3 regions of the Staphylococcus sp. acrmy genome follow, and region 3 is predicted to be linked to each of the others. Evidence: riboswitches for the same ligand, from Rfam matches in the RefSeq annotation. Region 3 holds a riboswitch; each other region holds the start of a gene.
What was found. A riboswitch is a leader RNA that binds a small molecule or an ion and turns the genes downstream of it on or off. The one in region 3 is predicted to bind S-adenosylmethionine.
Positions count from the first base shown of each region.

Region 1: linked by a shared signal. The riboswitch ahead of metX (homoserine O-acetyltransferase MetX) and the one ahead of FH144_RS00215 (aminotransferase class I/II-fold pyridoxal phosphate-dependent enzyme) in region 3 are both predicted to bind S-adenosylmethionine.
Region 2: linked by a shared signal. The riboswitch ahead of metK (methionine adenosyltransferase) and the one ahead of FH144_RS00215 (aminotransferase class I/II-fold pyridoxal phosphate-dependent enzyme) in region 3 are both predicted to bind S-adenosylmethionine.

Region 1 is NZ_JALCVE010000007.1:17,175-19,383, forward strand. Features, by position in the region: gene metX (homoserine O-acetyltransferase MetX) at 13-981, opposite strand; SAM riboswitch class I at 1,048-1,146, opposite strand; gene FH144_RS08390 (AzlD domain-containing protein) at 1,245-1,574, opposite strand; gene FH144_RS08395 (AzlC family ABC transporter permease) at 1,571-2,209, opposite strand, start outside.
Region 2 is NZ_JALCVE010000006.1:64,525-66,733, reverse strand. Features, by position in the region: gene pckA (phosphoenolpyruvate carboxykinase (ATP)) at 1-599, opposite strand, end outside; SAM riboswitch class I at 762-873, shown strand; gene metK (methionine adenosyltransferase) at 989-2,185, shown strand.
Region 3 is NZ_JALCVE010000001.1:46,367-48,575, reverse strand. Features, by position in the region: gene FH144_RS00220 (phytoene desaturase family protein) at 1-791, shown strand, start outside; SAM riboswitch class I at 875-985, shown strand; gene FH144_RS00215 (aminotransferase class I/II-fold pyridoxal phosphate-dependent enzyme) at 1,063-2,209, shown strand, end outside.

The sequences.
Region 1 (2,209 bases), on a different contig from region 3:
AATCCGCTTCCATTATTTTCGTTTGAAATTCGTTACTTTTAGAAAATGATATAAGTTCGGTGCCCAATCATTAAAGTTTAATAAGAAACCGTCATGTCCTACATTGTCTGGCACAAAGAAATGACGATGATATTTAAACCGCTCCCCTACTGCTCTCACTTGGTCATCTGGATACAATAAATCATCTGTAAAGCCCATCGTAAGTACTTTAGTATCTAAAGATTGAAAGACCTCATCTACGTCTACACGGCCACGGTCGATATTGTGGCTATCTAAGACATTCAACATTGTTAAGTAACAGGATAAATCATACGTTTCTTTAAACTTATTACCTTGGTAGCGTTGATAACTAACGACCTCGTCTGGAGAGAAGCGTTGATCATAACTTTTAGACGACCGGTACGTTAGGAAGCCTAATTGACGTGCAATACTTAGTCCTTCTTTACCTCCAAGATGAATGGCTTCACGCGCAATTTCATTAAATGCTCGGCTATAGGAGGACGTTTTATCAGTGGCTGCTAAGATAACCGCTTTATCAACTTGGAACTGGTTATTATAGAGTAATTCCATCACCTGCATGCCACCTAGACTTCCGCCGATTAAGATGTTAATTCTTTCGAAGCCGAGTTCTTGAATGCCCTTTTCAATCGCTTTAGCAATATCTCTTAGTGTTAATTGTTTCGGAAAATGTGTATCCGTTACGGGAGAGCTTGAGCCGAATGGGCTACCGATAACGTTAAATGTAAGGAACTGATAATCGTAGATAGGCATATAGCCACCGTCGATAATTTCACGCCACCAACCAGGATGTTCATCAGTACCATACGTTAAATGATTGCCGGTTAGCGCATGACAAACGACTACAAGTGGTTGACCTGAGTATCCTACATGTTCGTAGCGTAATTGTAGATTCTCAATCATTTCACCTGATTCTGTTCTAAATCGTCCTAAGTTTAATGTGTCTACCGTATAATGTGTCATACGCTTTCCTCCTCTGGATAAAAAAATCACTCCATACTCTTTAGAAGTATGAAGCGATGTGCTTATTACTTATCATTCGAGTATCTCGTTGGTTGTAGCACCGTACATGAATGCCGGTTGCTGAAGTTTCATAGGGCCGCGTCCCTCCACTTCTCTCAATAAGTTTATATTGTTTAGTTTTTACACTTTGTAACTGTTTTGTTTAAATTTATTTTATCTAATTACATTTGTAACTTCAATAGCTAGCTGTAGGATTCTGCCTTTTAAAAGAAAAAACGTAAACCAGCAATGAATGCGATACCTATTAGTATGGTAATCGTCAGGCTACGTGTAATGAGTGCAATGAAAATGGTCGGAATCGTTGCAATGATAAACGGAATATTGAGTGTGTAACCTTGTACGCCGTCTTGTTGGACGATGATGCCATCTAAGATAAGTGCCGTGAATAAGGTAATGGGTATAAATGATAACCACTTAATTACCGTTTCTGAAAGTTGAATACGTGAAATCATAAGAAACGGGATAACGCGGACGATTAGCGTTACGAGCCCACATAAAACGATTAATATTAACGTATGCCAAGATGTCGTCATTTATCCATCACCACCCCTAATGTTGCTGCAAAGATTGATGCGATAAGAATCGCGCCGTATGAAGGTATAAACCAACTTAGAATTAACATCATCACGATGACACTCGCAATTAATACAAGATACACTTTGAGTTTTGAACGTGTAATCGACTCAAATTGTGCCATTGCTAGAAAGATGAACATCGCCGTAATAGCGAAATCAAGTCCCAACATCTCTGGATTAGAGATATATTTACCGAATACTGCGCCGGCCACACTTGCAAGCGCCCAAAATACGTAAGCAGTTAAGTTTAAACCGTGTAACCAACGATCGTTTATCTTCTCCCCTTTTAAATGAGGTGTAACCGCTACGCCAAATGTTTCATCGGTTAAGATTGACGATAAGCCTATACGGTTCCAAACGCTATAATTTCTATAACTTGGCGCTAATGTCATTGATAATAGGAAAAAACGTGAATTGACGATAAAAGTGGTTAATACTATGGCCGAAGTCGGTGTACCTGCTATGACAAGTGCGCAGATGATAAATTGCGCTGCTCCAGCATAGACTAGTAAACATAGTAATAAGATTTCTAATATACTGAAATGCTGTGAAGCCGCCACGATTCCAAATGACAAACCAATTCCAATATATCC
Region 2 (2,209 bases), on a different contig from region 3:
TTCATTTCACCAGCGTATTCTGTACCACCAATTAAAATGACTTTATGTTTGAATGAAATAATAACAAATGTTTCAGATTTAGTGCCGTCTACTTCAGGGTCAGCTTTGAAATATGGTGCTGAAACGATAGTGAAGTTAGCTTTAATATTTTGAGCTTCTTCTTTAGATTCAGGGCGGATGAACATATTTTGTGCGAACAAGTTATGCCATGCAAGTTCATTGATCACTGTTAATTTTAATTGTGTATCTTTATCACTACCAGCGTAGCCGTTAAATACATAAAGTTCATCTTTTTGATCGAGGTAAGTTAAAACTTTATTGTAAAGTTTTAAGAATGTTTCTTCATCGATGGGTTGGTTAATATCGCCCCAAGCAATATTGTCTTTGTAAGAAGGTTCAGTTACGATGAATTTATCTTTTGGAGAACGTCCTGTGTATTTACCAGTGCTTGCGTTAACAGCACCTAGTTCTGTTAATTCGCCTTCGTTGTTGTTTAAAATCTTGTAATAAAGTTGAGTAGTAGAAAGTTGAAATAATGAACTTTCTTTTTCTAATAAGTGTTTAATTTTAGGTGTTTCGCTATATGTATCTACTGACATACCTTTCCCTCCAACATCAAATTATAAATATTTCGTGTAAGCCTTTACATTAAAGTAGTATAACACAATACAACGATTATTCCACATGGAAAAGACAAAAAATCATTAAAAAACAAAATTGACATTGATAAGTGAATTCGGTAGTATAGTTCTTAGCGGATTCTCTTATCCTGAGTGGTGGAGGGACATGGACCCAATGAAACCCAGCAACCTCTTTTTTATTAAAGAAAGGTGCCAAACCGTTTGCAGACAAATATGGTCTGAACGATAAGAGCGAATGGACGTATCTGAGCCTTCTCTCTATCTTATTAGTGAAGAAGGCTTTTTTATTTTTTTAGCTCATAATTTTAAAGAGAATTTTCGTAAATACAAGAAAAAAGGAGCCAATCATGACTTATAATAAACGTTTATTTACTTCAGAATCAGTTACAGAAGGCCACCCGGACAAAATTGCTGACCAAGTCTCTGATGCTATTTTAGATGAAATCTTAAAGGATGACCCAAATGCCCGTGTTGCGTGTGAAACTACAGTAACTACTGGCATGGCTTTAATTTCAGGGGAAATTTCAACTTCTACATATGTGGATATTCCTAAAGTTGTACGCGAAACGATTAAAAATATTGGTTATACACGTGCTAAATATGGCTACGATTATCAAACAATGGCTGTATTAACAGCTATTGATGAACAATCTCCTGACATCGCTCAAGGAGTAGACAAAGCATACGAATATAGAAATGATATTTCAGAAGAAGAAATTGAAGCGACTGGTGCAGGAGACCAAGGTTTAATGTTTGGTTATGCGACTAACGAAACAGAAACATATATGCCTCTACCAATATTCTTATCACATCAACTTGCGAAACGTTTATCAGATGTACGTAAAGATGGCATTTTAAAATATTTACGTCCAGATGGTAAAGTTCAAGTAACAGTTGAATATGATGACAATGATAAACCTAAACGTATCGACACAATCGTCGTATCTTCACAACATGCGGATGATATTGAATTAGAACAAATTCAAAGCGATATTAAAGAACATGTCATTTATCCTACAGTTCCAGAAGGACTTATTGATGAAGATACTAAATTCTTTATTAATCCAACAGGCCGATTTGTAATTGGTGGACCTCAAGGTGACGCTGGTTTAACTGGGCGTAAAATCATTGTAGATACATATGGTGGTTATGCACGTCATGGCGGTGGTTGTTTCAGTGGTAAAGATCCAACAAAAGTTGACCGCTCAGCAGCATATGCAGCACGCTATGTCGCGAAGAATATCGTAGCAACCGGATTAGCTGATCAATGTGAAGTACAATTAGCCTACGCGATTGGTGTAGCTGAACCCGTTTCAATAGCGATTGATACATTTAACACTGGTAAAGTGACAGAAGCACAACTCGTAGAAGCAGTGAGAACAAACTTTGATTTACGTCCAGCAGGCATTATCAAAATGTTAGATTTAAAACACCCAATCTACAAACAAACTGCAGCTTATGGTCATTTCGGTCGTACCGATGTGTTATTACCATGGGAGAAATTAGATAAAGTCAATGTACTGAAAGATGCAGTACAAGCTTAATTAATGCTTTAAGCAATTTGATAT
Region 3 (2,209 bases):
TTCGATTAAATGCAGATGTACAAGAAATCATTATCGATCCTAAATTTAAACGTGCAGATGGTTTACGTGTGAATGATGAAATCCATCGCTTTGATAAAGTGTTATGTACTGCAGATTTCCCGTATGTCGCACAACACTTGATGCCATCCCATGCACCACTGAAGAAATATTCTCCTGAAAAGGTAGACAACATGGACTACTCATGTTCAGCTTTCCTTGTCTATGCCGGCATAAACAGAGAACTACGCGATAAAGTTCATGTTCATAATGTTGTATTCGCCAAAGACTTTAGAGGCAATATTGATGATATCTTTAGTGGTAGAATGCCAGATGATCCTTCTTTATATCTTTATTTTCCAGCGGTAGAAGATGATGAGCTAGCGCCAAAAGGCCAAACTGGAATGTACGTGCTTATGCCTGTCCCTGAATTGAAAACAGGCGAAATAGATTGGAATGATCCAAATGAAATCGAACGCGCCAAAGAAGTTGTTTATAGCAAAATAGAAACAATTGAAGAACTTAAAGATGTGCGCAAAGATGTGATTTCAGAAACAATCTTTACACCATTAGACTTTGAAAGTCGTTATAACGCAAAATTTGGTACGGCATTCGGCTTAATGCCTACATTGACGCAAAGTAACTATTATCGTCCGGCTAATGTGTCGAAAGATTATAAAGATTTATACTTTGCAGGTGCAAGTACACATCCTGGTGCAGGTGTTCCAATTGTCTTAACGAGCGCTAAAATTACGGCAGAAGCCATGTTAGAAGATATTAATAAAGGGATTTAAATACTGAATAGTTAGATTAAATCTGAAAATTATAAATATTGACAATATTTTTCGTCCTGATAAAATAAATAGTAATTCGAAAGAACTTATCCAGAGAAGTGAAGGGATTTGGCCCGATGAAACTTCAGCAACAGGCTTCACATATAAAACAGCACTGTGCTAATTCCAAAGAGGTAACGCCTCACAGATAAGTGTCGTGTACAAAATAACGCTATATGCCACTTGGAAAAGTGGTGTATAGCGTTACTTTTATATCTAAAGGAGGATGAAGATGGTCATTTCAAAGAGATTAGCCGCTATACCGGAAAGTTACTTTGGCAAAACGATGGGACGCAAAGTTGAACATGGATCTTTACCACTGATAAATATGGCAGTGGGCATTCCTGATGGCGAAACGCCTAAAGGTATCGTTGATCATTTTGCAGAAGCAGTGCGTATACCCGAGAATCAAAAGTATGGAGCGTTTCATGGCAAAGAATCATTTAAAGAAGCTATTGTGAATTTCTATCAACGTCAATATAACGTAGATTTACATAAAGATGATGAAGTGTGTATCCTATATGGCACGAAGAATGGACTCGTCGCTTTACCGACGTGTGTCGTTAACTCAGGAGAGAACGTGCTATTACCTGACCCGGGTTATACGGATTATCTAGCAGGCGTGATGCTTTCCGACGCGAACCCCGTACCACTCAATTTATCGCCTCCTGACTATCTACCAGATTGGGACAGTGTTGATAAAGAGACTTTAGCGCATACGTCACTGATTTACCTTACATATCCAAACAATCCAACCGGGTCTACTGCTACGTCAGAAGTGTTTGATGAAACCATTAAGCGTTTTAAAGGAACGCAAACGAAGATTGTGCACGACTTTGCCTATAGCGTATTTGGCTTTGATGCGAAGAACCCAAGCATTCTTGCTTCTGAACATGGGAAAGACGTCGCAATCGAAATCTTCTCCTTATCAAAAGGCTATAATATGTCAGGTTTCCGTGTCGGATTTGCAGTAGGAAACAAAGAGATGATTCAAGCGCTTAAAAAATATCAAACCCATACCAATGCAGGAATGTTTGGTGCCTTACAAGATGCGGCAACGTATGCATTAAATAATTATGATGATTTTTTAGAACAACAAAATGCTACGTTTAAACGTCGTCGTGATGCTTTTGAAGCACGCCTAGCTGAAGCACACTTACCTTTTGTACATTCAAAAGGAGGCATTTATTCATGGCTACAAACCCCTCCAGGATATGACAGTGAAACGTTTGAACAGTATTTATTAAAAGAGAAATCCATTTTAGTCGCACCAGGTATTCCATTTGGAGAAAATGGCCGTCATTACGTTAGAATCTCCTTAGCATTAAATGATAACGATTTAGCAGAAGCGGCCGAGAGATTAGCGTCATTAGCACATT